3 regions of the Actinoallomurus sp. NPDC052308 genome follow, and region 1 is predicted to be linked to each of the others. Evidence: riboswitches for the same ligand, from Rfam matches in the RefSeq annotation. Region 1 holds a riboswitch; each other region holds the start of a gene.
The links. A riboswitch is a leader RNA that binds a small molecule or an ion and turns the genes downstream of it on or off. The one in region 1 is predicted to bind cyclic di-AMP.

Region 1 (10,105 bases):
GGTGTGCTGATCGGCGCGGGTCAGTCGGCCAGGGCGGCCCAGGTCTTGGGACCCACCTCGCCGTCGGCCGACAGGTGCGCGCCCTTCTGGAAGGCGGTGACCGCGGCGGCCGTCGCCGGGCCGTAGTAGGAGTCGACGGTCACCGGGTGCTTGTGCGCGCCGAGCCGCTGCTGGATCCACTTGACGTGCGCGTCGTGCATCATCGCGCCCGCGACGTACCGGTAGATCACGCCGGGGTACCGGCTCGGGTCGGAGGCGGCCAGGCCCGGCTTCACGAAGCCGTACACGTCGCTCCAGTGCCTCGTGCGGGTGGCGACCTGGTCGTTTCCGGTGTTGCCCTCGATCGACTCGAATGTCGTACGCCCCGAGTCCAGCCACGTGACGAAGAACCCGACGTGCTCCGGCTCGCCACTGCGGTTGAAATCGAAGGTGACCGGGTCGCCCCTGGCGATCAGCTTCCGGTCGGTGTGCCATTTCGACCCCACGCGGCTTTTCAGGCTCGGCACGTAAGCGATCTTTCCGCCCAGCAGGTGCAGCGCGCCGAAGTGATTGAAGCACCAGCACACGAAGATCAGGCACCAGGACGCGGCGGTGTTGTCGCCGTAGTACCACTGCGTGAAGTCGTTGACGTTCTCACGGACGCGGCCTCGTGCCGTGCCGCGCAGGGTCATCGCGTACGCGACCAACTGCTCGCCCGTCGGCGCCGCGGCGGCGCTGTGCACCGTGATGGGCGCCGCCGGATCGACGTAGATCCGGCCGTCGTCGGGCGGGTCCGGGAGGCGCGGGGCGGCGGCGTCGCTCGGGCCGGGTGCCGGAATCGGCTCGCCGGGGGGCGGCGGGGTGAATGCGTCGGGCATGAATTACCTCCTCGATGGCCGGAACTCGGATCGGTGGAAGCCCCCGGACGATCACCGTCCCGTCCGCGTTACCCGTCCTCAGCCGGGCCATGCGACGTCAGTACGCAAAGGGCATTAATCGCGGCGCAAGCGACTATCCCCTGCAAACGGTGTTTCTCGCCCCAGCGTCCCGCCGGCATCGGTCGCCTCGCAGGCGAACGGCGAAATCGGACTAAAACCGGTTTCACTTCACGTAACGACCACGCCACTCGCGTCGAATAGGCGCGCCCAAAACGGCCGAACCAGGCCAGAACGGTTTTCCGCCACCACGCAGGCAAGTGACGGTGACGACTCTCGCCGACCGCTACCTGCGCTGGGGGCGCAGCGTCAGGGTGTGCGCGGCCTCGCGGCGTACGGTGTCCGGAGCGGACCGCATCGGGATCGTGTCGCCGTGCGCCCACAGCCGCGCCTGGTCCCAGTAATGGTCCGCGAAGGCGTGGCCGGACGCGCCGGTGAGGTTGATCCAGCGAGAGCGGTCCAGGTCGGCGAGGTCGGCGATCATGCGCATCGACGGCACCCAGTCGACCTGGTACCCCTCCTGCGGATTCCAGCCGGTCGCGTCGACGAGCGAGTCGCCGCCGGACAGCTTCAACGGCCCCCGGTTGAACAGCCACTCGATCGGCCCGATGCCGGAGGTGCCGAACGTCTGGTTGGTGATCGTGAGCGTGTGCAGGTCGCCCCAGCGCCACTTCTTCGGGTCGTCGCCGAGGCGGTCGCGCAGCTCGTGGTCGGCGTCCTTCACCGCGAGGCGGAGCATGTCGTCGCGGGTCTCCCTGGCCGGCGTGCGCACGTCGTCCCACCAGGGGTCGTCCGGGCGATTCAGGAGGTTCCGCAGCACCTCGAACCAGCGGTCGCCGCCGTCGGGGCGGGCGCCGTCGGGCAGTTCGTCGTTGAACGTCCGCAGCAGGAGGTGGCGGTAGACCGCGTTGTAGAAGGCCGCCGGTGCCGAGCCGGCGGGCTGGGTGAAGTCCCAGCCGCGCAGCAGCGCCACGGCGGGCCCGGAGCCGACGCGCAGCAGGTGCGGCACCAGCGTCGGCGCGAAGCCGTTGCGGTCGTCCAACTGGATCCGCCCCATCGTCGCCGCGTCAATCTTCGGCGCCCGCTGGACCAGCTCGGCGATGCGGGCCGCGCGGTAGCCGTACGCCCAGTCGCGGGTCAGCATCCTCGGGTAGCCGGGCCCGACGGCCGCGTTGTTGGCGGTGACGATGTAGCCCTGCGGCGGGTCGTACGTACGGGGCAGGTCGTCGAACGGGATGTAGCCCGTCCACTCCTCCTTGCCGGTCCAGCCCTGCGCGGGCCAGCGCCCGTCGCCGCTCGACCGGATCGGGATGCGGCCGGGCGCCTGGTAGCCGATGTGCCCGTCGACGTCGGCGTACACGAGGTTCTGCGCGGGCACCTCGAAGAGCCGGGCCGCGTCGCGGAACCGCTGCCAGTCGCCGGCGGTGTCCAGCGACACGATGGCGTCGGCGGTCCGGCCCGGGTCGAGCGCGGTCCACCGCAGCGCGACCGCCGTGCCGTTCCCGGCCGTGCGGACCGTGTCCATCACGTCGGACAGCAGCGGCCCGTGCCGTGTCGCCCGTACGGTGAGGGTGACGGGCTTGCCGCCGGCCACCTTGATCTGTTCGGTCCGGACGGTGAGGGGCTCCTGACGCCCCTTGTACTCGTACGTCGCGCCGGTGACCCGTTCCAGGAACAGGTCGGTGACGTCCGGGCCGAGGTTCGTGAAGCCCCAGGCGATCCGGGCGTTGTGCCCGATGATCACTCCGGGGACGCCGGAGAACGTGAACCCGGTGACGTCGAAGGGGCAGGCGGCCGACGGGGTGCGGCAGTGCAGTCCGGCCTGGTACCAGAGCGACGGCATCTGCGGCGCGAGGTGCGGGTCGTTGGCGAGCAGCGGCCTGCCGGTGTTCGTCCGCGCGCCCGACACGACCCAGGAGTTGGAGCCCAGGCCCGGGGCGCCGTTGCCGAGCATGGTCGGCATGGCGTGGATGGCGGCGGCGACGCGGGTCAGCGCCGGCGACAGCGCGCGGGCCCGCGGCGCCGGGCCCGTACGCCCGCCGGAGTTTCCGTCACCGGGGACGATCACCGGGTTCCGGTCGTACGGATAGTCGGGGTACAGCTGGTCGACGCGAGCGGGGGACACCTTGGTCGCGGCGATCGCGCGGCCCAGCTCCTCGTCCATGTTGCTGCGCAGGTCCCAGGCCATCGCCTTCAACCAGGACAGCGAGTCGACGGCGGTCCACGGCTCGGGGTGGTAGCCGCCGCGCTGCAGGCCCAGCACCGAGTACTCCAGGCTCTGCGTGGCGGTGTTCCGGTGCCCGGCCAGCCAGGCGTTCACGCCCTGGGCGTACGCGTCGAGGTAACGCCGGGTGTCGGGCCGCAGCAGCGGCAGCTCCTGCTCGGCGACCCGCCGCCAGCCGAGCGTACGGACGACCTTGTCGGTGTCGAGGGTGGTCTTGCCGAACAGTTCCGACAGCCGTCCGGCCGTGATGTGCCGCCGGAAGTCCATCTCCCAGAACCGGTCCTGCGCGTGCACGTACCCCTGCGCCCGCATCAGGTCCTCGGCGTTGTCGGCGTAGATCTGCGGAACGCCCCACCGATCCCGGAACACGGTGACGTCCGCGCCCAGGCCGGGGACGGTGACGCGCCCGCCGACCTGCGGGTACGACCGCCGGACCGTCCACCACCCGTACAGCGTGAGCACGAGCGCGAGGGCCAGGAGCACGGCCAGGATGCGGACCGCCCAGCGGGCCGGACGCGGCAGCCGGGCAAGCGGCGCAAAACGGGCCATTGACCTTCCTCACGCCAGAACCGGGATGATCGCGTCAGTAAACCATCCGGGCATGCCGGCCGCCCACGCCCCGAACCAGCGGATTCGGCGCGCGGGCGGCGGGTGGGACGGGTTTCCGGCTACTGGGCGTACTCGGGGTAGCCGTAGCCGACGACGGAGTCCTTGCTGCGGGTCCGGACCTTCACGGCGTCGTCGGTGTTGCCCTCGACGGTCTGGATCGTTCCATCGCCGTTGTCCTTGATGACCAGGCCGACGTGGTCGATGCTGTCGATGTCCTTGCCGCCGTTCCAGGAGAAGAACACGACCGCTCCCGGCTTCGGCACACTGCCCCAGCGACCCTGGTCGTGGAACCACTGGGCGTGCGCGGGAGTGAAGGCGTCACCGCCGAGTCCCTTGATTCCCGCCTGGGCGCCGACCCAGGTGACGAACATGTCGCACCAGGACGCGTCGGCGTAGTCGCTGATCGACCCGCCGTCGCGCGCGACTCCGATCTTCGCGTACGGCGAGGCCATGAACCACTGGTTGAACTTGCTGCCGCCGGCGGCGTTCTCGGTGGTGCCGACCTGGGACAGGGCGACCTTCAGCGCCTCGGCCGCGGTCGGCACCTGCTGCCGGCCCTTGTCCGAGCCCTGGGGATCGGCGTCCAGCCCTCTGCCGGTAACCTGTGTCACCTGACGTCCCTGGGTGGACGGCGCACCCACGGGCGCGCGACCGGCCTGCGCGGGGAGCGAGGACGCCTCGGCCGGGTCGGCGGCGAAGATGAACGCGGCCAGACCGGCCGCCGCGATGCCCGACAGGGCTGCGGTGATGCGTGCTCCGGATCGTTCGAGTCGAGGGGCAGCGGACACGGGGGTACTCCTTGCTTCCATGCCGCTTACCGGGTTAGCTGACGGGTTCGGGCGTGGAAGCTGCCCTACGGCACGAGCGGAGTGCCGATTCACCCCAGTAATACATTTGGGTCCCCGGTTCCACAGTGGTGTGGATTCAGCGGATCGCCCGAATTCGGGCGGCTTATACAAGAGACTGCCGGGCGGTCGCCATCGCGATGGCGGTGGATGGGGTCAGGGGATGGGCGCGGGCAAGGTTCTACTCCTTACTTCCAGACGCCTACCGGGTTAGCTGACGGGTTCGAGCGTGGAAGTCGCCCTACGGCACGGGGGATGTGCCGATTCACCCCGATGATGCGGTGGGTCCCCGGCTCCGTGAGGTCACGGACTCGGCGTTGCCGCTCTCGCGTACGCACTCCGCGGAGCGCTCGGCGGTAGCAGCGCGATTTGGATATGAACCGGCCGGGTCGGGCCCCGCTCGGGCAGGCGTCTTGTGAACGCCCTATCGCCTGGGTCGGCAGGCCGGCCGTGGCCGACGGATATGCGGGCGACGCGTGGGGAGCGCCGCGAGAGTTATTGGAACATAGCAGGACAAAACACTCACTTAAAGATGAGTTTACGTGATGTGGGTCACTTGCCGCACGCAATACCAGAGGTCGGGACTGCGAGCTGTATACGCCCGTGATTGCAGTGGCCATTGTTATTGATGTGACTGGTGTTACTCGTTTCGAGGGACCATCGCCTCTGGCCCGCACCGGTGTCCCGGTGAATCGTGGAAGCGAGGGGGAAGAGCCATGGCCTTCATTCACCGATTCGACGATGACTGCCCGCGCGAGGAAGAGGTCGAGATACAGGCCGGACCGGTCCGGCTGGCCGGCACCCTGGTCGTCCCCGAACCACCGCTCGGGTTCGTCATGTTCGCCCACGGCAGTGGCAGCAGCCGCCGGAGCCCACGCAACCGCTTCGTGGCCACCGCGTTGAACCAGGTGGGGCTCGGGACGTTGCTGTTCGATCTGCTCACCGCGGCAGAGGAGGCCGACCGCGCCAACGTGTTCGACATCGAGCTGCTGGCCCGGCGCCTGATCGACACCACCGCCTGGCTGTGCGCCCGCCCCGAGGCGAGCGGGCGGCGCGTCGGCTACTTCGGCGCCAGCACCGGAGCGGCCGCCGCGCTGTGGGCCGCCGCCGAGCCCCGGTCGGACGTCGCCGCGGTCGTCTCCCGTGGCGGCCGGCCCGACCTCGCCGCACCCCGCCTCCGGCAGGTGACCGCACCCACGCTGCTGATCGTCGGAGGCCGGGACGAGGTCGTAATCGAGCTGAACCGCCAGGCCCAGGCCCTCATGCGCTGCGAGATCCGGCTCGAGATCGTTCCGGGCGCCACCCATCTGTTCGAGGAGCCCGGTGCCCTCGAGGCGGTCGCGGAGTTGGCACGGGAGTGGTTCCTCGACCACCTCGCGCCGATCGGGCAACGCCCGCGAGGGGCCTGAACGGGCCTCACCACCCCCGGCGGCCGCCCATTCGCTGCGAGATCCTGCAGATCCTGTGCTTCTTCCGGCAGAAGGCCACTTGAGTATTGGTCCGTCCGCTCACGTTGGTATTCGACACCTGCTGCAGGCCGCGATTGACGGTGGGGCTGAGCACGGTCGTGTAGTTCTTGTTGAACTTCCCATTCCCGACGTGCATGGCGACGCGCACCCATTTGCCATGGCCGTCGCCTCGGGGCAGGGCGCCCATCCGCTCGAGCCGCCCGATCGCCACCTGGCTCGCGCGCGCCTGCGGCGGCGCGAGCACCCAGGAAACGCCGCATATGAGGACGGCGAGTGCGAGGGCGCGCCCGTTTCCGGACGGCCGGGCAATGGACCTCTCATCACGGCGACGAACCATTCGTGGAACACCTGGCTTCTCGCGCCCTTCGCTGGGCGCGGCTCGGTGGACATCCGGGACGTCGGCTTCTATACCCCGCGCACGACATGATCCCGTCACCGGCCCCCGACGCGGTCAGAACATTACCCGCCCTTTCACCGCCCATGCCGCAGCGATCCGGCGTGCGGGCATCGGCAAGAGGACGCTAAGCGGCCTTCAAATCTTTCTCATCCCGACAATGAACCGTTGACTTCCGAAGTCACTGTGATGTCATCTGAAATCGGGACATACATCTAAATGTTCTCAAATGACGCGCGTGGCTGCCGAATCGTCGCGCGCGAGCCGTACCGAAGGAGGTATCTTCCATGGGTATTTCGCGCCGGATGGGAGTAGCGATCTCTGGCCTGGCCTTCGCGGGAGCAACGGTCGCGACGCTCGGCGCAGCCGGGCCGGCAAGCGCGCAGACGGCGACGATCACCCCGCAGCACTCCGTCACCGCGAGTTACTCCCGCGTCACTCGGCACCGGCACGGGCGCGCGTTCCTGCGACACAGGCGCGCACACCTGCGGTACGGGCGCGCGCCCCTGCGGCGCTGGCGGACGACGAGCGGCACGACGAGTAGTTACTCGTACTCCTACTACAAGCGCACGTCCTACTGGTACTGGTGGGGCGGGTGCGGCTGCTGCTGCTAGCGAGGTGAACGGCGGAACGGCAGTGCTACCGGTCTGATTCCTCGTGACGGCCCGCCCCGGGCTCCCCCGGGGCGGGCCGTGCCGGACGTGTCATCGCGGCCGGTTCGGTTACTCCTGAGGCCGCCCCGCCCCGGCGCATGACCCCCTGGGCGGTGGTAGGGCTAGAGGTACCTTCGAAGTACCGCCGGCAGGATCGATCCGTCACCTGCCCCGTACGTAACGTGACCGCCATGAGCGATCATCGTTTCGGTAACCGCAGGCGTCTCACCACCATCGTCGCGCTGACCTGCCTCGGCATCCTCGGCGCCGCCGCCGCGCCGAGCGGCGCGCTCGCCGCGCGCACCGGCCGGACCGGAGGCGTCGTCCAGCAGCGGCTGAACCACCTCGTACGCGACGACGGATTCCCCGCCGCCCGAACTACACGTCCCTCTTCGCGAACGGCTTCCTGCCCTACCAGCACCGCTACTTCGAGCCCCGTGAACTGCTCGACCTGGCTCTCGCCAAGAAGGCGGACTTCCCTCCGGCACGAAGTGGGAGTACAGCAACACCAACTACGTCGTCGCCGGGCTGCTGGTCGAGAAGATCACCGGGCGCCCGATGGCCGAGCAGATCACCGATCGCGTCATCACGCGCATCGGCCTACGGCACACCGACTTCCCGGGCGTCGGCGACCAGACGATCCGCCGGCCCCACCCGGAGGGGTACGCCAAGGACGATCCGAAGGCGCCGCTCACCGACGTGACCGAGTCGGATCCGTCCATGGGCTGGGCGGCCGGCCAGCTGATCTCCACCCCGAGCGACGTGGACCGCTTCTTCACCGCGCTCCTCGCCGGTCGGCTGCTCGCGCCGGCACAGCTCAAGGAGATGCGCACGACCGTCGCCGCGCCGGAGATGGGGAAGGGCGTCCGATACGGGCTCGGCCTCATGAGCACACCGCTGAGCTGCGGTGGCGTCGCCTGGGGCCACGGGGGCGACATCCCCGGGTACTCCACGAGCAACGCCGCCACCGAGGACGGCCGCGCCGTCACCATCGCCGTCACCGAGCTGCCCACGGACCTGGCCCAGATCGGCCACCTGAACGCGGCCGTCGACGCCGCCCTGTGCGAGTAGCAGGCGGCATTCGCCTGTGGGCCGGTGGTAGGAAGCCTCTGAGGAACTCGCGAGGAGGGTCACTGATGATCGAGACGTCGTACCTCACGGTGGACGGCCTGAACGCCTACCTGGCGCGCCCGGAGGGTGGTTCCGCCGCCGGCATGCTCCTGCTTCCCATGCTCACAGGGATCGGCGAGCAGGTCCGGGAGTTCGCCGACGACCTCGCCCGGGCCGGCGTGACCGCGCTGAGCTGGGACCCGTGGCACGGGGTGAGCAGCGACAACACTCCGATCGGTGAGCTGCGGGCGCAGATGGACCGGCTCGACGACGAGGTCGTGCTGACGGAACAGCGGCGGCTGCTCGACCATCTGCTGGGCGAACTCGGTTGCGGCAGGGCCGGCGTGATCGGCTGGTGCCTGGGCGGCCGGTTCGCCCTGATCCTCGGCGGCCGCGACGAGCGGCTCGCCAACGTGGTCGCCTACCACCCGACCGTCCCGGGCACTCCGGCCCCGAACCACACCGTCGACGCGGTCGAGCACACCGCCCGGATCAAGGCGCCGGTCATGATGCTCTATCCGGGCGCGGACGCCCTGGTTCCCCTCCGCAGCTTCCAGCGCCTGCAGTCCGCCCTGCAGTCGCGCGAATCCGGCGCGAGCATCGTGCACGTCTACCCGAACGCCGCGCACGGGTTCAGCGCCCGCAGTCGCCGAGACGATCCGATCAACGCCGAGGCGTTCGACATCTCCTGGCCCCAGGTGCTCGACTTCGTCCGGGTGACCACGGCCGGGTGACCGGCACCGGCTGACCGGCACTGGGTGATCACGGCCGAGTGAACACGGCCGGGTGACGGAGCGCCTGGACGCCCGGGGCGGCGCCCTACTGTTCCCGTCTCGCCGGTCCCGCCGTGTCCAGGGCGACGCCGGCCTGGTCGGCGAGGGTGACGGCGACCAGACGGGCCTGAAGCGACGGTCGCTCCCCCGGCACGGGACTCAGCATGAACCGGCCCTGGAAGTGACCGTTGCCGAAGGCCCGCAGCTCGACGTCCGCCTCCGGCCAGCCACGCCGTTCCACCTCCCAGCGCCGGCGGCCGACGATCAGGCCGCCGTCCTGCTCCAGCCGCGGCGGATGGCCGAGCAGCGAGCCGTACTCGAACCGGCACGCACGCAGGTGCAGCAGGTCGCCGAGCTCTCTCCGGACGTGGTCGACGACCGCGTCGGCGGAGGTCGCCCCCTGCGCCAGCCGGGCGGTGTCATGGATCCGGGCGAGGTAGCCGGCGTCCGTGACGGTGATCACCTTGAGGCGCCGGGCGCGGGCGGCAAGTTGGGAGACCGCGAGGCCGACCGCCAGCAGCAGCACCGCGGTCTGGACGTCGGCGGCCCGGTGGATGAGGAGACTCTGGTAGGGCGGGGTGAGGAAGAAGTCGAACCACACGGCGGCCGACAGGGCGGCGAGCGCGCCGGCCGGCCGGTTGCCGAGGGCGGCGACCGCCACGACGACCACCACCAGGATCAGGGCCAGGTTGGTCCTCGACACGCCGGTACGGAACGGCAGCAGGACGAGCGCGACCAGCAGCGGACCGGCCAGCGCGGCCGCCACGGCGATGACGTCGCGATACCGGTGTCCGATCATGCCGCACCTCCCGCCTGTCCGGACGCCTTGGGCGGCGACCCGCGCGCTGGGCGGAAGCCGGTCGCGCCCGAGGCTGCGACGGCGTGGACCGGCGCGCCGATCGTCCCCTAACGAGGAGTACCCGCGGGCCGCCACCGACTACCGGCCCCGCAGGCGAGGCAGGGCCTCCGCGCCGTCGCTCCGCCCGGGAACCTCGCCGCCGAGGAGAACACTCCGGCCCGCATATCGCTCATTATTAGGTTATCCGCGCCGGAAAACCGCGCCGACAGTGGCGCTATTCACACGCTCGGTAATTGCTCTGTATCGTATTACTCA
Region 2 (10,105 bases), on a different contig from region 1:
GAGATCATCCGCTGGTCGATCGCGACGTTCGGCGACCGGATCTGCGTGACGTCGTCCATGAAGGACGCCGTGCTGGTGGACATCGCCTCCAAGGTCCGCCCCGGCATCGACGTGCTGTTCGTCGACACGGGGTACCACTTCGCCGAGACGGTCGGCACCCGCGACGCGGTCGAGGCCGTCTACCCGGTGAACGTCGTGAACGTCACCCCCTCGCGTACCGTCGCCGAGCAGGAGCGCGATCTCGGGCCCCGGCTGTACGGCCGGAACCCGGACCTGTGCTGCCACCTGCGCAAGGTCGAGCCCCTGAACCGTGCCCTCGAGCCGTACCTCGCGTGGATCACGGGGATCCGGCGCGAGGAGACCTCGCACCGGCGCGGCGCGCGCGTGGTCGAGTGGAACGCCGCGCGCGGCAAGGTCAAGGTCAACCCCCTCGCCCGCTGGAGCCAGGCCGACCTGCACGGCTACATCGAGAAGCACGGCATCCTGGTGAACCCGCTGCAGTACGACGGGTACCCCTCCATCGGCTGCGAGCCCTGCACCAAGCAGGTCGCGCCGGGCGAGGACCCGCGCAGCGGACGCTGGGCCGGCACCGGAAAGACCGAATGCGGCATCAACCTGTGAGAGCCGGGAGCAGCCGGGCGGCGGTCCCCCTGGTGGCGGTGGCCCACGGGAGCCGTGATCCACGTGCGGCGGCGACGGTCGAGGAACTTCTTGATCTTGTACGTCGTTCCTCGGGGGTGCGGGTCGTGACCTCGTATCTCGACCACGCTCCCCCCGCACCGGGGCAGGCGCTCGGTGGTCTCGTCGGAGAGGGGGCCGACGAGGCCGTCGTGCTCCCCCTCCTGCTCACGGCCGCCTATCACAGCAAGACCGACATCCCCGGCGCGCTGCGGGAGGCTCGGGCGGCCCACCCGCAGCTGGCGCTGCACTACGGCGCCACGCTCGGCCCCCACCCGCTGATGACGGGCGCCCTGGAACGGCGGCTCGCCGAGGTGGGCGTCCGGCCGGACCCGGAGACGGCCGTGGTGCTCGCCGCGGCCGGCTCCAGCGATCCGGCCGCGAACGCGACGATCGGCCGGATGGCGCGCGACTGGGGCGGCTGGCGCGCCGTCGTCCCCGCGTACGCCTCCGCGGCCCGTCCCACGCCCCCCGAGGCCGTACGCGCGCTGTACGCCGCGGGGGCGCGGCGTGTGGTGGTGGCGTCGTACTTCCTGGCCCCGGGCTTCTTCGCGGACAAGGTGCGGGACGAGTCCCTGGCGGCGGGCGCCGTGGCCGTCTCACCGGCTCTGGGCGCCGCTCCGGAGCTGGCGGAGATCGCCGTGCAGCGCTATCGCGAGGCCCTCGTCCGGGCCGACCTCGTCGCGGCCGCGGGCTGAGCGACCTTCCTCCGGCCGGCCGGACCCCCGCACCGGGCCTCTCCTCCGGCCGCCCGGACCCCGCGCCGGGCCTCTCCGCGGCCGCCGGAACACCGGGCCCGGCGTCTCCTCCCGCCGCCCGGGACGCCGGGCTGAGCGATCTTCTTCGACTGGCCGCGACGCCCTATGCCGTAAGGCTTTTCGGCCCGTCCGCAATTATGATCATTTCCAGGGTTCGTGATTCTTTTTCCTTATCCGGAAATTGATCACGGCAGGCCATGGCGCAATAACGATCACTTATTCCAATGGATCATGTGAGCCATGTCGCAAACCTGGGGTATTTGGCCCGTCGGTATTTGTCTGCTATGTTCGCCTAAGTCCGGCGGACGCCCCCCATGCGCCTCCCGGACGCCCGCCGGTGACGGCCGGCCCACCAGCGCGAACGGCGCGGCGCGAAGAAGCGTGTGAGGGCCTCCGTGAAGACCGGACGGTTCATATCCAATATCACGCCACTCCCGTGGAGAACCCTTTGATCCATATGGAGCGGGAGCGGCAACGTCGAGTCCGTGAAGATCACGGAGCCGGGGACCCACAAGAAGTCCCGGGGTGAATCGGTACACCTGTCGTGCCGTAGGGCGACTTCCACGCCCGAACCCGTCAGCTAACCCGGTAGGCGGCTGGAAGTAAGGAGCTTAAGAACCTCGTCCGCGAGTCCTCCCTGACCTGAATATCCGGTCGTTCGTCCCTCCCCTGGGACCGTACGGCCAGACCCTGTCTCTTTGTTCGTGCCGTCCGCGTAAGCGGGCGACCCGCTGAATCCGCACATCGCGGAACCGGGGACCCACAAGAAGTCCCGGGGTGAATCGGCACGTCTCTCGTGCCGTAGGGCAGCTTCCACGCCCGAACCCGTCAGCTAACCCGGTAAGCGGCATGGAAGCCGAAGGAGTACCCCCCGTGTCCCCTCGACACGCCAAACCCCGCTTTGCACCGAAGAAGTGCCTCACCGGCCTCGTCGCCGGTGCCGTGACCGCCGGCGCGGCGGCGATGGCCGTCGCCACCGCCGCGCCCGCCGTCTCCGCGCAGACCCCCACCGCGTCCCGCTCCGCCGCCCACCAGGCTGGTCAGGTACCCGCACCTGGTACGGGTAAGGCGAAGCACGCCCGCCCGGTGAACGACAACCCGCACATCAAGGTGCACACCGTCGCCGAGCAGAAGGCGAAGAAGCTGCCCACCGCGGCGGACGTCGTGAAGCTCGCCACCTCCCAGGTCGGCACGACCGAGGACGCGACCGGCGGCAGCAAGTTCAACCAGTGGTTCATGACCACCCCGTACGCCAAGGCCGGCGCCGCGCGCGACGGCGGGTCGGTCAACGACTACGCCAACGCCTCCTGGTGCGACATGTTCGTCACCTGGGTCGGCGACCAGCTCGGCGTCAAGGGCATGGGCGGCGACGCGTTCACCCCCTCCCACGCCAAGTGGTTCATCTCGCAGGGCCGCTGGGGCACCACTCCCAAGCCCGGCGCGGTCGTCTTCTTCTCCTGGAACGGCAGCGGCGTCGACAACATCGATCACGTGGGCCTGGTCATCAAGGACAACGGCGACGGAACGATCCAGACCGTCGAGGGCAACACGGACGACGCCGTGAAGGTCCGGACGCGTAACACCTCCACCGTCGTGGGTTACGGCTACCCGGAGTACCCCCAGTAATTCACCCGTCGGCGCGTGCCGTGCCGCCGTCGGCGACGCGGCACGTGCCGCCCCCTTCCCGGGTCGCTCCCCGGATCTCTCCTCACCCTCCCCCGGTACCTCCATGCCCTCATCCCCCTATGCCCCCATGCCCCCCGAAAGGAAAGCGATGATCAGGTTCTCGACCAAGGCCATCGCCGGTATCGCCGCCGGTGTCGCTCTCGCCGGCGGCGGCGTGACCACCGCCCTCGCCTACGGCGGTACCTCGGAGGCGGCGTCGGCGCCGCAGGCGCAGAACGCCCCCGCCCAGGCCGAGAAGCGCGTCGACAGCGCCGCCCAGGACCGGATGCTCGTGGCGGTCAAGAAGGACAAGGACCCCAAGAACGCCAAGAAAGACGCCAAGGCGGCGGCCCTGCCGGGTGGCGTCTCCACCGCCACGTCCTTCTGGGACCCCTCGACGGCGTCGGGCAAACCGATGTCGTACCACACGATCGCCAGCCCGTACTGGCCGCTCGGCACGAAGGTGAAGATCACCTACAACGGCAAGAGCGAGATCGGAGTCGTCGATGACTTCGGCCCTGCGGAGTGGGCGGTCGCCCAGCACAACCCGCCGGCGCTCATCGACCTGTCGGAGAAGATGATGCAGCACCTCACCGGCACCGCCTCGAACTCGATCACCATCAAGTTCCAGGTGCTGGAGCTGGGCAAGGGTGGCGTCTACCGCCACTCCGGCACCGGCTACGACACAGCCACCGGCAAGGCGTAACCCGCTCCCCCTCGCCTGCCGGCCGGACGGCGCGGGATCCCCTCTCGGGATCCCGCGCCGTTGTTCTGTCTCCGGTGACGAGGCTTGCCGGGAAGGAGTGAACTGAGGTTCAATCCTTGTGTGCCGTACCGCCGTACGCCCCGCGTCGAGGCCCGGCTCAGCGCGTCGCGGGAGCGCATCCGCGCCGCCGCGCTGGCCGTCGTGGCCGAGCGGGGCTACGCCGGATGTTCGATCGCCGCCGTCGCCCGGCGGGCGGGGGTGGCGACCGGCAGCGTCTACCGCCACTTCCCGTCGAAGTCCGAGCTGGTCGCCGAGGTGTTCCGGGTGGCCTCACAACGCGAGGTGGACGCGTTCGCGCGCGCCGCGTCGCCGGCGCGGCCGGCGGCCGAGAGCGTCGCGGCGGTGATCGAGACCTTCGCGGGCCGGGCCCTGCGCGCCCCCCGCATGGCGTACGCGCTCCTCGCCGAGCCGGTGGACCCCGCCGTCGACGCCGAGCGGCTGGTCTTCCGCCGGGCGTACGCCGCCGTCCTCGCCGGGCTCATCGGCCGCGGCATCGCCACCGGTGAACTCCCCGACCAGGACGTCGAGGTCAGCGCCGCCGCGCTCGTCGGCGCCATCGGCGAGGCCCTCGTCGGCCCGCTCGCGGTCGGCGCGACACGGCCCGCCGACCCGTATCCGCCCGCCGGCCCGGCCTCGCCGACCCGTACGGACGCGGCGGCGCGCGACCGGGTCCGGACCGACCTGATCTTCAATCTCACCTCCTTCGCCCAGCGCAGCATCGGAGCGGTCAGTGCCAACACATGAGGTCTTCAACCAGGTCCCGCCGCTCATCGGCCATGACGTGGCCGACGATCCGGCTCTTCTCGACGGGATCTTCCGGGAGGGCGGTGGCTGGGCGGCCGAGGCCGTCCACGAGCTGGGCCGGCTGGCCGGCACCGAGCAGGCCCGGGAATGGGGCCGGCTCGCCAACGAGCACCCGCCGGTGCTGCGGACCCACGACCGGTACGGCCGGCGCGTCGACGAGGTGGAGTTCCACCCGGCCTGGCATGAGCTGATGCGGGTCGCCGTCGGCCACGGGCTGCACGCCCGCGCCTGGACGGAACGCTCCGGGGCGCACGTCGCCCGCGCGGCCAAGTTCTACGTCTGGCGGGTCGACGCCGGGCACGGCTGCCCGATCTCGATGACCTACGCCGCCGTACCGGCGCTGCGCCACGCGCCCGAGCTGGCCCGGCAGTACGAACCGCTGCTGACGTCCGACACGTACGACTTCGGGCTACGGACCCCGGCGGACAAGCGCGGCATTCTCGCCGGCATGTCGATGACGGAGAAGCAGGGCGGGTCCGACGTCCGGGCGAACACGACGCGGGCGGTGCCGCAACCCGACGGCACGTACCTGCTGACCGGCCACAAGTGGTTCACGAGCGCGCCGATGTGCGACGTGTTCCTCGTCCTCGCGCAGGCGCCGGAGGGCCTCACCTGTTTCCTGCTGCCCCGCGTGCTGCCCGACGGCACCCGCAACGCCATCCGCCTGCAGCGGCTCAAGGACAAGCTGGGCAACCGTTCGAACGCGTCCGCCGAGGTCGAGTACGAGGAGGCGGTCGCCTGGCGCGTCGGCGACGAGGGGCGGGGCGTCCGCACCATCATCGAGATGGTCAACATGACCCGGCTCGACTGCGTCGTCGGCGCGGCCGCCGGGATGCGCGAGGGCCTCATCCAGGCCGCCCGCCACGCCGCGCACCGGCAGGCCTTCGGCCGGTACCTCGTCGACCAGCCGCTGATGCGCAACGTCCTGGCGGACCTGGCCGTCGAGTCGGAGGCGGCGACCGTGCTGATGCTCCGCCTGGCGGGGGCGACCGACCGGGGTGAGACCGCGTTCAAGCGGCTCGGGCTCGCCGTGAGCAAGTACTGGGTCTGCAAGCGCTGGCCCGCCCACGCCGCGGAGGCCCTGGAGTGCCTCGGCGGCAACGGCTACGTCGAGGACTCCGGCATGCCGCGGCTGTTCCGCGAGTCGCCGCTCAACGGGATCTGGGAGGGCTCGGGGAACGTCTCGGCACTCGACGTGCTCCGCGCCATGGTCAAGGAGCCGGAGACCGTCGAGACGTTCTTCGACGAGGTCGGCCTGGCCTCGGGCGCGGACGCCCGGCTGGACGCCGCCGTACGGGAGGTCAAGGACTCCCTCGCCGACGTCGCGACGATCGAGTTGCGCGCCCGGCGGATCGTGGAGCGCCTCGCCCTGGCGCTGCAGGGTTCGCTGCTGGTGCGGCACGGTCACCCGGCGGTCGCCGACGCCTTCTGCGCCTCCCGCCTGGACGGCGACTGGGGCCGGGCGTTCGGAACCCTGCCGGCCGGCGCCGACTTCGCCGCGATCATCGAACGGGCCCGCCCGAAGACCGGCTGACTCCGGTCGCCCGCGGCTTCGAAGGCCGGTCCCGCGGATGCCGGAGCCGCTCGCCACGGACGTGTCCCCGAGTCGCTCGCCACGGACGTGTCCCGGAGCCGCTCGCCATGGACGTGCACGGGCCCGCGGCCGGCCGAGGCCGCGGGCCCGTGATCTCACCGATCGGTCGCGCTCAGGCGATGCCGGGCAGCAGCGCCGCCGACCAGCTGAAGTTGGTGGAGTTCAGCGGCTCTCCGGTCAGCGGGTCGTAGTTCTCCATGATCGGACCGTCGCCGAGCAGACCGTCGGCCGACCGCCACAGCCGGTCCGCCGCCGCCGTGGCGTCCCTGCCGTAGCCGTACCGGCGCAGGCCGGCCAGCGCGAAGTACGCCTGGTCGAGCCAGACCGGCCCGCGCCAGTACTCCTGCGCGGCGAAGTACGGCGAGCTCTTGGCCACCGTCGGGAACGGCACCTTCGTGGCGAACTCCGCCGGGTCGGTCAGCCTGGCCCGGACCCGCGCCGCCTCGGCGTCGTCGGCGACGCCGGCCCACAGCGGGACGGCGCCCTCGATGCCCCGGCCCCGATCGACGAGCCGCCGGCCGGTGGTCAGGTCGGTGTCGTAGAAGAAGCCGGTCGCCGGGTCGTACATCTTGGCCCGGATGGTCGCGGCCAGCGTCCGCGCCTGCGCGGTGTACCGCGCGGCGTCCGCCCGGTGCCCGAGCCGCGCGGCGATGGCCGCCAGGTAGCCCTTCTCGGCGACGAGGTAGGAGTTCAGGTCGACCGACTCCTGGTTGAGCGAGTAGCCGACCAGGCGGCCGTTGGCGTCGCGGTTGTCCACCACGCTCGTGCCGAGCGCGGCGTCGAAGCGCGGGGCGTTGTCCATGCCGCTCTCCCAGGCCGCCGCCTGCCGCCGCTCCTCGGTGCTGTCGTTGGCCGGGTCGACGGTGGCGCCGTACTCGGCCAGGCCGTCGTGGTCGTGGTCCCGGTCGCGGTACCACCAGTCGTGGTAGGCGACCAGCTTCGGGTACATCTCCTTGAGGAACGCGGTGTCGCCGTTCGCCCGGTAGACCTCCCAGACCGCCCAGGCGGCCAGCGGCGGCTTGGAGTTGCGCTCGTTCCAGTTGCCGCCGCCGCGCGCCGGGTCGTTGTAGAAGACGCAGTCGGGGATCATCCCGGCGTCCTGCGGGCGGGTCGGCGAGTCGGGGCGGACCTGGTAGTCGAACATCGACCGGATCTGCGACTCGGCGAGCGCGGGCGCGAACCGGGCGGTGCCGACCGCCTGCTTCCAGGTGTCCCAGGCCCAGAGCCCGCCGGTGAACCACTTGTAGGTGATCGACGGGGTGACGCCGTCGTGCTTGAGCATCCCGGCCGCGCCGCGCCAGTTGGTGATCAGCGTCTCGACCGACTTGACCACGGCCCGGCGCCGGTCGGCGGGCACGCCCCGGGTCGCGGCGGTGACGTAGCCGCGCCAGCGCGCGTCACCCCGGGCGATGGCCTGCTCCGGCCGGCGCAGCAGGTCGCGCACGACCGGCGTCTCCCGGTCCCGCTCCGCGGCGGTGAAGGTGTAGGTCTCGGTCCAGGTCAGCGCGGTGGTGCGGTGCGGCGCGACCGTGCGCGGGCGGGCCAGCTCGGTGACGTACGAGTCGCCGGTGACCGTGGTGCGGACCGGCTCGGCGTGCACGACCTCGAACCGCTCGGTGCCGTCGGTGAGGTAGTCCCAGACCTTCCGGACCTTGGCGAAGTCGACGGCGACGCCCTGGCCGGTGGCGCGCAGCGACGGGGCGCCGCGCATCGGCTCGGTGTCCGGCCGCAGCAGCGCGCCGCTCCAGCCGACCTCCAGCGTGCGCGCGGTGGTGCCGGTGTTCTCCAGGTACGCCCGCACGAGCGCGCTGCGGTCACTGCCGAACCGCAGCTCCAGGGTGAGGCGCAGCCCGGGCAGGTCGTACGACTGGCGCAGCAGGCCGGGCAGCGCGGTCAGCACCGGCTTCTTCGCGGCGGCCAGGTCGATGTCCCGGCCGTTCTCCCGCAGCCGGATGCGGGAGAACGCCTTGCTCAGCCACCACGGGTACTCCTGGGCGATGTACATCGGCCCGGAGAACGCGCCGTACGTGGAGGGGTCCTTCGGCAGCGCGTAGGCGTGCCACGCGCCCTGGTCGGCGAACACGTTGATGTCGCTGACGTCGGCGGGCAGGGCGTTCGCGGGGACGCCGTGCAGGTCGAGCACGTCGGCGTACCCGGCGGGCCCGGCGGGTGGCGGCGCGGCCTGCGCGGCGGGCAGGGCGGTGATGACGAGGGCCGAGCCGAGCGAGAGCCCGGCCAGGGCGTGCAACGATCGACGCATGGTCACCTTTCGTGGGGATGGAGCGGCCGCTGGGGCGAGGCCGTCTTGAGCACCGCCGCCCCGAGCGCGGGCAGCCGGAGCGTGCCCCGCGCGGCGGTGCCGGTCAGCAGCTCGACCCCGTCGGGCACGGGCACGTCCGTGTCCGCGCCGCCGTGGTTGAGCAGGAAGAGGTAGGAGGCGTCCGGGCCGTCGCGGCGGGTGACCTCGACGCCGTCCGGGGCCGCCAGCACGGGCCGGACGCCCGCGTCGGCGAACACCGCGTCCAGCAGGACGCCGACGTCCTCGCCGAGGTGGCAGCCGACGTACCAGGCGCGGCCCGCGCCGTGGTCGTTGCGGGTGATCGCGGGGCGGCCGGTCAGGGGGCCGGCGGCGTACGCCCCGACCACCTCGGCCGTCGTCGCGGTCAGCCACTCGCTCCACAGCGTCGCCGTGAGGACCCGGTCGCCGGTCGCGACCTCGGTCGCGTCCCCGTCGGCGATCGGCCAGAACTCCTCGACGGCCACGCCGAGCAGGTCGCGGAGCGGGCCCGGGCAGCCGCCGTCGTGGATGTGGTCGTGCTCGTCGGCGACGCCGCTGAAGCAGCCGCAGACGAGCCGTCCGCCGCGTTCGACGTACGCGGTCAGCCACCGCGCGGTGGCCTCGGTCACCAGGTACAGGTTGGGGGCCAGGACGACGCGGTAGCCGTCGAGCGGCGCGCCGGGCGGCACGAAGTCCACGGTCACGTTGCGGGCGTGCGCCGGGGCGTACCACGAGGCGGTCAGCTCGCGCAGCCGTAGCCGCGACGACGGGTGCTCGTCCAGTTCCAGCGCCCACCAGGAGTCCCAGTCCAAGGCGATGGCGACGTCGGCGGTCAGCCGGCTGCCCGCGACCTCGCCGAGCCGGGCCAGCTCCCGGCCGAGCCCCACGGTGCCGGCCCAGCGCGGCGACGCGACGCCCCGGTGCGGCAGCAGTGCGCTGTGGAACTTCTCCGCGCCCGCCCGGGACGCCCGCCACTGGAAGTGCAGGACGCCGTCGGCGCCGCGCGCCACCGTCTGCAGTGACCACAGCCGCTGCAGCGCCGGGGTCTTCGGGACGTTGACGGGCCGCCAGCTCACCCCCGAGGGCGCCTGCTCCATCAGCAGCCACGGCCGGCCGCCCTTGAGCGAGCGCATCAGGTCGTAGTTCAGCGCCGCGCCGACGTGCGCCGCCGGGTCGGCCGGGTCGGGGTAGGCGTCGTCGGACACCAGGTCCTCCTCCGCGGCCCAGGCCCAGTAGTCCAGCGCCTTGAACATCGACATGAAGTTCGTGGTCACCGGCACGTCGCCGCGGACCTCGTCGAGCACCGCCTTCTCGGCCCGGTGGCAGGCCAGCAGCGCGTCGGAGCAGAACCGCCGCCAGTCCAGCACCTGGGTGGGGTTGACGGGGCCGGGCGCGGCGCGCGGCGGCTCGATCTCCTCCCAGGCGCCGTACCGCTGGGACCAGAAGGCGGTGCCCCACGCGGCGTTCAGATCCGTCAGGTCGGCGTACCGCTCCCGCAGCCAGCGCCGGAAGTCGGCGGCCGAGGTCGGGCAGAAGCACTCGGTGACGTGGTCGCCGTACTC
Region 3 (10,105 bases), on a different contig from region 1:
CCGCGACCGGTGGCGGCCGGGCGCGGGGACACGGCATCCGACCTGCGCCGACACGGAACGTACGGTGACGGGCGGACCGCCGCCCGCGACCGGCCGGGATCCGATGTGGGGGCACGGGCGGCGTTTCGCCCCCTGAATCCCACAGTGACCGGTTCCGGCCATGTGGGTGCCGACTCAGAACGGCGTGAGGGTCACCGTCACGGACGTCGGCGCCTCGTCCTGAATGTAGGAGGCGTGGCCGGCCACGTCGTCGAAGGCGAAGCCGTACGCGGCGCCGTCCGCGCTCGCCTGGTGCATCGCCCGCGCGTAGTGGTTGGTCACCGGCACCCGGTAGTACCGGGCCGGGTCCGCGGCCGGCTGGCGCGGCTCCGAGAGCAGGGTCGACCGGTTGAAGGCGGCGCCGAGGATCGCGGCGACCGGCCCGGTGACGCCGTCGTTCGGCGCCGCGAGCGCGCCGTCGCAGAACAGCACGTCACGGGTCGACGGCCGGGCGATGGACGCGGGGGTCCGGGCCCCGCCGGTGAAGGACAGCCGCTCCCCGGTGACCGTCCCGGTGTACGTGCCGGCGTCCGTGCGGACCGTCAGCGGCGTGCGCCGGTACTCGTTCCAGACCGCGTCGATGTAGGAGTCGTAGTAGTCCGCCGGGAAGAGACCGGCCTCGACGCCGTGCCCGGGCGCGATGACCCGCAGCCGGTCCCCGACGACCAGCCGGGCGAACTCCGGGCGCGCGGCCACCGCGGCGAAGATCCGGTCCCTGCCCCCGTCGACGAGGGTGCCGGTGGTCCGGGTACGGGCGCCCGCGAGCCGGATGGCGAGCGGGACGCTGAACATGTCGACCATCGTCGTGTTGCAGAACATGCCGGCGTCGTTGTGGGTGAACTCGATCCAGTCGTGGAGGATCCGGTAGTTCGGGTCCGCGCCGACCCAGCCGGCCGGATACTGCAGGGCCGGCCTGCCGTTCCCGTCGGTGACGACCTTCAGCCGCAGCCGGTCGCCGATCGAGAAGTAGACCCGGCCCGACATCTTCGGCAGGACGACGGTCGCTTCGCCGGAGTCCCGGAACGGGATGGCGTAGTCGGTGAACCCGCCGGGCCCGTTGTCCGACGCCGCGCACGGGACGAACGCGCCGTCCGCCGTCACGCGCCCCTGGGCGCCGGTCGCCGGGTCCACCCCGACGACGTACATATGGATCGACGCGTCGGCGTACCTGCCGGTCCGGTTCACCGCGGTCAGCGGCAGGCCGCCCGTGGTCGCCGCCGTGCTCCGGGCCCGCGACGACGGCGCGCATCCCGTCGTTCCGCCGCCGAACGCGAGTGCGCCGAGAGCGGCGGTCGACGCGAGGAACGACCTTCTGCCGATCATTCTGCTGTGCACGAGTTCCCTCTCCTGTCCTGAGACCGCGTCCGGCGTTCAGCGAAGCGGCCGGGGAACCGCCGTGGCAGGTGCTTAAGGCCCGCTTCAGGATTGGTTAAGGACGTGATGAACGAGGACGCGGCGGAACAGGGCCGGGAGCGGCCGTCCGGCGAGGATGGACGGGCGTGCCACGGCGCCGCAGGCCGTTCGCGGCCTGCGGCGTCGCAGACCGCCCCCGAGGAGGTATGTGACGACCCCGCGCACCCTGTCCCTGTCCGTCCTGGCCGCGGCCACCGCCGTCGTCACGATGGCCGGCCCCGCCCCCGCCTGCCCACCCGGCGGCGACGACGAGACCCGGACGAGCGAGCCCGCCGTCCAGCAGGACGTCGTCGCCCACCGGATCCGCTCCGTCCCGCTGCCGCCCTCCGCCGCCGTCAAGGGAGTGCGCCTCGCGGCCACTCTTCCCGACGCCAAGGGCGCGATCTCCCTCGGCTTCCTGACGTACGGGCACCGCACGGTGATGTACGTCTCCGGGACCTTCGGGCTGAAGACGTACGACGTGACCGACCCGGCCGCGCCGAAGGCCCTCGGCGCGCTGTCCATGCCGGGCATGTGGGAGACGGAGGACACCGAGGCCGACCCGCGGCGGAAGCTGGTCTTCATGGCCCGCGACCCGCGCGCCTTCGGCGGCAACACGCACACCGGCGAGTCCGGGATCTACATCGTGAGCCTCGCCGACCCCGCGAAGCCGGTGCAGCAGGCGTACGAGAAGGTCCCCGCCGGGCACACGACGAGCTGCGTCGACGACTGCCGTTACCTGTGGACGGGCGGCCCCGCCAGGGCCGACTGGATGCCCGCCGACTGGGGCGGCCGCCCGGTCTGGGTGACCGACGTAGCGGACCCCCGCCATCCGCGGACGTTCCCGCAGCCGATCGAGCTCGGCCGCGACGACGGGAAGACCGACTACGTCCACGACATCCAGGTCGACGCGACGGGGGTGACGTGGGCGTCCGGCGCCGGCGGCGTGCGCGGCTACTGGACCCGGGGGCGCCACTGGGACCCCGTCCGGCGCACGACGCGCGTGGCGCGCGCCTGGGACCCGGTGCCGTACGCGGGCGGCGGTGTCAGCGAGACCGCCGCGCCGTCGAGGTTCATGCACAACTCCTTCCGGCCGGTCGGCTCCACCGCCGATGAGGCGCCGGGCCACGGCGACCTCGTCTACATCACCGAGGAGGCGTTCAACCCCGGCTGCGCCGACGACGGCCGGCTGGTGATCGCCTCACTGCGCGGTTCGTACGACGGGGAGGGCTGGCGCTCGACGCCGGAGGAGCCGTTCCGCCTGCGGACGGTCGGGACGTGGAGCGTGGCGGGCCAGGAGGGCAGCCGGACGGACACCGGCGACTGCTCGGCCCACTACTTCGACGTCCACCACGGCCTCCTGGCGCAGTCCTTCTACACGCAGGGGACCCGTCTCCTCGACGTGCGCGACCCGGCCCGTCCGAAGCAGGTGGCCTATTACCGGCCGGCCGACGCGATGTCGTGGGCGCCGTACTGGCACGCGGGATACCTGTACGTCGCGGACAACGATCGCGGCATCGACATCCTGCGCCCCGAGGTGCGCTGAGCCGCATAAGGGCGGTTTTCGGACGGGCGGTCGCGGCGTCGACGCGCCGCCGCCCGGACCTCGGCTGAGGAGAGCCCGACCCGAGTGCCGTGTTCGTCACTTTTTCCTGGTGGCGGGCGCGACACTCGCCTTTCCCGCCCGTCCCCCCTTTCCGGCTTCGCCGCACGTGAGAGTGCCTTTTCGGACGTTACCCGGCTGGACGCACCCACGCCCGGCTACGCTCGGTGAGCGAGCGATGCCAGACTTTCGTTTCCGAACGCGTTGCCGTTGTTGCGAGAGTTCGGCTAGATTGCGCCGAGATCGGGCTGTGACCAACCTCCAACCAGGGGGTTGCAGACCGACCGCCGAGTCCCGGCGACGCAACCAGCGTCGTGGGAGCCGGGGACCCATCAGTCCCTCGGGGTGAATCCGTCACGCACGGTAGGGCTACCTCTGGCCCGAACCCGTCAGCTAACCCGGTAGGCGGTAAAAGGGGAGCGAATGGATTCAGTAGGTCAGAAACTGCTAGAGGTCGCCAAGGGCCAGCTCGGCTATCACGAGAAAGCCAGCGGTTACACCAAATTCGGCGACTGGTACAGCAAGCATGTTGACAAGGACCCCGTCTACAAGACGTCGGCCTGGTGCGACATGTTCCTCGCGTGGGCGGCCGACAAGGCCGGCGTCGAGGACTGGACCGGCCAGTTCGCCTATACCCCCGACCATGCCAAGTGGTTCAAGAAGCAGGGCGCCTGGGGCCACAAGGCCGAGCCCGGCGCGATCGTGTTCTTCTCGTGGTCGGGCGGCAAGAGCATCGGCGACATCGAGCACGTCGGCATCGTGGAGCGGGTCGATGGCCACACGCTGCACACCATCGAGGCCAACCACAACAACGCGCTGATGCGCGCCACCCGGGACATCAGCCAGGTGGTCGGGTTCGGCTATCCCTCCAAGGTGAAGGTGAAGGCGGCGCCGGCCGTCGAGCAGACGGCCCAGACCGACCAGAACTACGCCCCGAAGCACGCCGCGCCGCCGCCCGCCGTCAAGGAGATCGGCAAGGACGTCCAGGCGCAGGTCGACGCGCACACCACCGCGGCCCACGACCCGGCCGCCCCATCGTCCCCCCTGCCGGACCAGCAGGCCGCCCTGACCGGGCTGCTCGCCGTCGTGCTGTTCGGGACCGTGGCCCTGGCCGTCGGCAAGTCGAAGGTCAAGGTGCCCGTCTCGGCGCCGAACGTCCGGGTCCGCAAGCGCGGCAAGCACCACCGCACGCCGGTCGAGCTGCCCGCCGAGGTCAGCGTGGCCGACCTGGAGGCGGCCGACGCCAGCACCCAGCTCATGCCGGTCCTGTCCGCCGAGGCCGCCGCGAAGGCCGAGGACCAGGAGTTCTGGGGCAAGATCTCGGAGCTGGAGGAGGACGTCGAGCTGGCGTTCTGGAACACCCTGCACGCCGCGGTGTCGCAGAACGGCTCGATCGAGTCCGAGACGGAGTCGGAGTCGGAGTCGGAGTCCGTCCTGTCCTGAGCCTCGCTCGCCCGAGCCGCGCCGCGCGCGGCATCGTCCGTACGGTCCCCGTCCGCTCCCCTTCCGGAGGCGGGCGGGGATCGCGGTGTCTAGGCGCAAAGGACCAGCCGCCCATCACCCGGAGTGACCATCCTGGGATCCCCCGGGCCATCTCCGCATGTTCTCGTTGGACGCTCCGTCACCATCCGTTAATCTCCAGCGAGTCGTCACCGGCCGAGAGACGGCCGGACCGCCGAATCGCCCGTCGCGCCGTGGCGCGCCGGGGAACCGGGGACCCATTCGCGGAGGCAGGGGGCGTCTCCTCGCCTGCGCATCGGGGTGAATCCGCGTCCGTCGCCGACGGCTCGCGGTAGGGCTCCTTCTCGTCCGAACCCGTCAGCTAACCCGGTAGGCGGCCTGAGGAGAGGAGCACCTGGATGGATCGATTCCGCACCGCGGACACGCACGACCCTCTTCATCCCGGGAAGGGAACGGCCCGCCGTACGGCGGTCGCGACCTTCGCCCTCGTCATCGCCGGACTCACGCCGCCCGCGTCGGCCGCGCCGGCCGACGCGGCCCGGCCAGGCCCGCGCATCGACGCGCTCCGGCAGCAGGCCGGCCAGTTGAGCGACCGGCTCGAGCAGCTCACCGAGCAGTACAACGGCCTCAAGGTGCGCCTGGAGCAGGCCCAGCGCGCGGCCGTCATCGCCGGTCAGACCTCGGCCCGCGCCGCCGAGGCGCTGAAGGCCATGCAGCGCAAGGTCGGCCGGTTCGCCGCCATCCGTTACATGAACGGCACGCACGACGACGCGCCCGCGCTCCTCGCGTCCTCGAACCCGCGCGCGCTGCTGGACCGGGCCACCACCCTGCACTACTTCACCCAGCAGGACGACGGCGAGATCCGGCAGCTCACGCAGGCCATCCAGAACGCCCAGTGGACCGGCCAGGACGCCCGCGACCGCGCCGCGCAGGCGGCCCTCCTCAGGAACCGGCTCGCCGGGCAGCGCGCCACCATCCGCACCGCGCTGGAGAAGGTCCGCAAGCCGCTCCTGCAGGACGCCGTCGAGCGCGCCGGCAAGGGCGAGAAGGTGCCCGCCATCCCCGGCGGCCCCGGCAGGGCGGTCGGCGCCGTACGCGCCGCACTGACCCAGCTCGGCGTCCCCTACGTCTGGGGCGGCGCGACGCCCGGCCAGGGGTTCGACTGCTCGGGCCTGACCATGTGGGCCTACCGGCAGGTCGGCGTCAACCTGCCGCACTACGGCGGCGACCAGTGGAACGCCGGCGTCCACGTCTCCCGGGACCAGCTGGAGCCGGGAGACCTGGTCTTCTTCTACTCCGACATCCACCACATGGGGATGTACATCGGCGACGGGAAGTTCATCCACGCGCCGCACACCGGCGACCACGTCCGGGTCGCCGACCTGTCGACCCGGCCCTTCGCCGGCGCGGTCCGCGTGGTCTGAGGCGACCACGCGGACCGGGGCTCACTTCCCAACGCGGTACATCTCCGCGACCATGAACGCCAGGTCGAGGGCCTGGCCGCGGTTGAGGCGGGGGTCGCAGGCCGTCTCGTACCGCTGGTGCAGGTCGTCGTCGACGATGTCGTGGCCGCCGCCGACGCACTCGGTGACGTCGTCGCCGGTGAACTCGAGGTGCACGCCGCCCGGGTGGGTCCCGAGCGCCCGGTGCACCTCGAAGAAGCCGGCGACCTCGTCGAGCACGTCGTCGAACCGGCGGGTCTTGTACCCGCTCTCCGACTCGAAGGTGTTGCCGTGCATGGGGTCGCAGATCCAGGCGACCTGGGCGCCGCTCGCGGTGACCTTCTCCACCAGGGCGGGAAGGTGCTCGCGGATCCGCTTGGCGCCCATGCGGGTGACGAAGGTGAGGCGGCCGGGCTCACGGTCGGGGTCCAGCCGCTCGATGAGCGCGAGGGCGTCCTCGGCGGTCGTGGTCGGGCCGAGCTTCACCCCGATGGGGTTGCGGATGTGCCGCATGAACTCCACGTGCGCGCCGTCGAGCTGCCGGGTGCGCTCGCCGATCCACAGGAAGTGGGCGGAGACGTCGTACGGCAGGCCGGACCGCGAGTCGATGCGGGTCAGGGCGCGTTCGTAGTCCAGGAGCAGCGCCTCGTGGCTGGAATAGACCTCGACCCGGTGGAACTCCTCGGGGTCCGCCCCGGCGGCGTGCATGAACGCCAGCGCCCGGTCGATCTCGCCGGCCAGTCGCTCGTAGCGCCGGCCCGCGGGGCTCTCGGCGACGAAGTCGTGGTTCCAGGCGTGCACCTGGCGCAGGTCGGCGTAGCCGCCCTGGGTGAAGGCGCGGGTGAGGTTCAGCGTGACCGCGGCGGCGTGGTAGGCGCGCAGCAGCCGCTCCGGGTCCGGCACGCGGCTCTCCGGCGTGAAGTCGAACCCGTTGACGATGTCGCCCCGGTAGGCGGGCAGCTCGACGCCGTCGCGCACCTCGACCGGCTTGGACCGGGGCTTGGCGAACTGGCCCGCCATCCGGCCGATCTTGACGACCGGGACGCTCGCGGCATAGGTCAGGACGACGGCCATCTGCAGCAGGGTCTTCAGCTTGTTGCGCACGTCGTCGGCGGTCGCGCCGGAGAACGTCTCGGCGCAGTCGCCGCCCTGCAGGACGAAGGCCTCACCGCGTGCCACCGCGGCGAGATGCCCCTTGAGCTGGTCGCACTCGCCGGCGAACACCAGCGGCGGCAGCTTGGACAGCTGCGCCGCGACGTCTTGGAGCCGGGCGGGGTCGGGCCAGTCGGGCTGCTGGGCGGCCGGAAGGTCACGCCAGGATTCGAGGAGGTCCACGAGACCCAAGGGTATCGAGCGGGTCACAAGCCCGGGTCATGCAACCTGCGTATTCCGCCCTGTTTCCCGCATCTCCGCCCCTGCTACGGCGATCCGCGGTATGACGGACCTCGCATCACTACGGCGATCCGCGGTGTGACGGGCCTCGCGTCGGCCGCCCCGAATCTCTGAGATGATGGGCCGATCCCGCAGATCGCCGACGACGCATGAGGTTCTGACATGAGCACGAACGGCCGCGCCTATGACATCTGGCTCCGCAAGCCCGAGGAGGCCCAGCAGCTCCTCGAGTCCAAGCGGGCCGATCTCGACGGTGACGGTCTGTCCCTGCTGTCCTGGCTGGTCCTCACCAACGAGCGTGACGACAGGAAGGCCGAGCAGATCGCCCACCAGGCGATCGCGGCCGGTGGCGACACCCGGTTCGCCACGGCGGCGCTCGCCGAGGCCTTCAAATGGCGTGGCGACTATGGCCGGGCCGCCCAGATCGTCCGGCAGGCCCGCGAGAAGTACCCGACGATCCCGTGGTACGCCCTGACGCTGGCCGACGTCCTCAAGGACGGCGGGTGGATCGACGACGCCGAGGCCATCCTCGAGTCGGTGGTCAACGACTCCCAGCTGCGCCGGCACGCGCTCAAGCGCCTGTCGAAGTGGGCGGTGGACCGCGGTGACAAGCCGCGCGCCCTGAAGTACCAGACCGAGCTGATCGCGCTGGCCCCCGACTACCTGGTGTACGCCTCGGACTACACGCTCCTCGCGTCGCTCCGGCTGGAGGCCGGCGACCCTGCGGGCGCCCGGGACATCCTGCAGCGCGGCGCGGCGATCTACCCGCGCAACAAGCCGATCAAGGAGATGCTGCACCAGCACTTCGGCGAGCTCGCGCCGGAGAAGGCGCCGAACATCCCGCCGGTCGACGAGCGCGCGGTCGGTGCCCAGCGCGTCCCGATCAAGACGAAGATGATCACGCTGCGCACCGGCATCCTCCCGATCATCCAGGAGGCGACGCAGGGCATGCTGCGGCCGGACGACATCCTCGCCCTGTCGGAGAGCCCCGCGTCGGCCGGTCAGGGCCGGATGATCCCGCTGGAGCTCATCACGCCGGAGGGCATGGCCAAGCAGCTCAGCAAGTTCGTCGGCAAGATCGGTCCGCTGCACAGCCCGGCCGGGATGCAGGGCGCGATCCTCGAGGCGGGCCGCGCGAAGGTCCTGCTCGGCGCGGCCGCGGGCGCGGCCGGCAAGCTGGTCGGCAAGCGCGGCTGGTTCTACCGCGTCGCCGGCCCCGGCGCGGCCATGATCGACGACGTGGCGGCGGCCCTCCCGCCGCACGACCACCACCTGCTGTTCGGCCCCGGCCGGCCGGACAAGCTGTCGGAGGACCTGTCCGCGGCGCTCGGCTGCCACGTCTGCGTCGTCGACGCCAACCACCTCACCGGCGCGTGGGTGGTCGGGGCCTCCAAGGGCGTCGACCGCAAGTGGGTGGAGAAGGTCCTGTCCGACAACCCGGCCGGCAACGAGGACGAGCAGACCCCGATCGTGCTCATCCGCAAGATCTGACCCCGCGATCCGGCTCCGCGCCGCGGCTTGCGGCCGCGGCGGCCCGGGGTCGTCGCGAACGGCACGGAAAGGCGCCCACCCGGTCTCCGGGTGGGCGCCTTTCGGCGTGCCGCCGGACTCCACCGGCGGCGCCGACGCGGAAGTGGACCGGCGAGGGCGCGGGAATGGCGCCCCTGTGAAAGGCCGGTGAAATCGAGCCGCCGCGGGGCGGCGTCCTCCCGCCTGCGCTCTAGAGTCGTGGAACCGCTCACACGGGGAGGGTCCACGGGCGGCATGCTGACCATGATCCAGGCGATCGCCGAACTTATCGCGCAACGCCAGGAGAACGTTCTCCTGGGGCTTCTCATCATCCTGCTCGTGACCAGTCCCCTCGCCGACCGGTACCTCGTACGGCGCAGACGGATCACGTACCGGGTGCTCTACAACTCGAAGATCGGGCTCAGTCCCGTGGCGCTGCACGACGGGGACGACCACTCGACGGTGACGGACCCGAGGCTGCGCGAGTACGCGCGGACCTTCGACCGGCTCAGCATCGTCATCATCCGCGTCCGCAACACCGGCGGCTACGACATCGAGCCGTCCGACTTCACCAGGCCGCTGTCGTTCACCTTCAAGGGCCGCGTGATCTGGAACGCGCGGATCTCCGACGCCAGCACCGATCGGCTCCACGACGCGGTACGGGACCGGCTGGAGTTCTTCGCCACGACCCCCGGAGGCGGGGTTCCGAGCAGTGGGGCACCGGGCAACGGAGGTCCCGACGTGCGGACGCTCCGCGGATTACTGGCCGACCGCCTGACGGCCCTGGTCAAGAGCCCGGCCGCCGCGCAGCCCGAGGAGAACATCCGGCAGTGGAACGGCGTCCGGCTGACGGGCCTCTCCCTGGAGCGCCGGCAGCGCTTCAAGCTCGTCGTCGTACTGCGCGAGGAGGGCGACCCGGCCGAGGGCACCGTCAGCAAGAAGATCCAGGCGGACGGCGCCCTGACCAGCGGCTGGGTGAAGGACGAGAAGCGCCAGCGGAGACTGGGCTGGCCCGTGGCGGCCATCGCCGCCGGCGTCGTGCTCACCCTGGCCCTGACCGGCAACGTGGTCGCCAATTACTACCAGCGGAGGTCGGACCCCGCGCTGCACTGCGCGAGGGGGCACCTGCGCCTGGAGGGATCCAGCGCCTTCTCCGACCCGCTCACCGAGATCGTACGGCAGTACCGGCGGGCGTGCACCTCGGCGACGATCGATCTGCAGCTCGCGGGCAGCCGCGCCGGCATGCACGACCTGTCCGCGATCGGCG

Region 2: it holds a riboswitch for cyclic di-AMP, as region 1 does, so the genes downstream of both, AB0L00_RS13685 (CHAP domain-containing protein) here and AB0L00_RS18135 (CHAP domain-containing protein) in region 1, are expected to answer to the same signal.
Region 3: it holds a riboswitch for cyclic di-AMP, as region 1 does, so the genes downstream of both, AB0L00_RS14530 (NlpC/P60 family protein) here and AB0L00_RS18135 (CHAP domain-containing protein) in region 1, are expected to answer to the same signal.

What each region holds. Positions count from the first base shown of each region.
Region 1 covers NZ_JBFAUM010000005.1:214,173-224,277, reverse strand. Annotated here, with positions in the region: gene AB0L00_RS18145 (peptidoglycan-binding domain-containing protein) at 21-857, opposite strand; gene AB0L00_RS18140 (penicillin acylase family protein) at 1,201-3,687, opposite strand; gene AB0L00_RS18135 (CHAP domain-containing protein) at 3,807-4,535, opposite strand; cyclic di-AMP (ydaO/yuaA leader) riboswitch at 4,544-4,687, opposite strand; cyclic di-AMP (ydaO/yuaA leader) riboswitch at 4,775-4,919, opposite strand; gene AB0L00_RS18130 (dienelactone hydrolase family protein) at 5,309-6,001, shown strand; gene AB0L00_RS18125 (hypothetical protein) at 6,009-6,398, opposite strand; gene AB0L00_RS18120 (hypothetical protein) at 6,743-7,069, shown strand; gene AB0L00_RS18115 (serine hydrolase domain-containing protein) at 7,637-8,179, shown strand; gene AB0L00_RS18110 (dienelactone hydrolase family protein) at 8,245-8,952, shown strand; gene AB0L00_RS18105 (DUF4118 domain-containing protein) at 9,038-9,790, opposite strand.
Region 2 covers NZ_JBFAUM010000003.1:496,614-506,718, reverse strand. Annotated here, with positions in the region: gene AB0L00_RS13695 (phosphoadenylyl-sulfate reductase) at 1-621, shown strand, start outside; gene AB0L00_RS13690 (sirohydrochlorin chelatase) at 603-1,376, shown strand; cyclic di-AMP (ydaO/yuaA leader) riboswitch at 1,902-2,048, shown strand; cyclic di-AMP (ydaO/yuaA leader) riboswitch at 2,156-2,297, shown strand; gene AB0L00_RS13685 (CHAP domain-containing protein) at 2,310-3,062, shown strand; gene AB0L00_RS13680 (hypothetical protein) at 3,211-3,807, shown strand; gene AB0L00_RS13675 (TetR/AcrR family transcriptional regulator) at 3,928-4,611, shown strand; gene AB0L00_RS13670 (isovaleryl-CoA dehydrogenase) at 4,598-6,205, shown strand; gene AB0L00_RS13665 (trehalase family glycosidase) at 6,378-8,525, opposite strand; gene AB0L00_RS13660 (beta-galactosidase) at 8,528-10,105, opposite strand, start outside.
Region 3 covers NZ_JBFAUM010000003.1:681,754-691,858, reverse strand. Annotated here, with positions in the region: gene AB0L00_RS14545 (beta-1,3-glucanase family protein) at 175-1,362, opposite strand; gene AB0L00_RS14540 (hypothetical protein) at 1,601-2,977, shown strand; cyclic di-AMP (ydaO/yuaA leader) riboswitch at 3,310-3,457, shown strand; gene AB0L00_RS14535 (CHAP domain-containing protein) at 3,458-4,477, shown strand; cyclic di-AMP (ydaO/yuaA leader) riboswitch at 4,715-4,888, shown strand; gene AB0L00_RS14530 (NlpC/P60 family protein) at 4,894-5,919, shown strand; gene AB0L00_RS14525 (class II 3-deoxy-7-phosphoheptulonate synthase) at 5,941-7,281, opposite strand; gene AB0L00_RS14520 (tetratricopeptide repeat protein) at 7,492-8,820, shown strand; gene AB0L00_RS14515 (substrate-binding domain-containing protein) at 9,094-10,105, shown strand, end outside.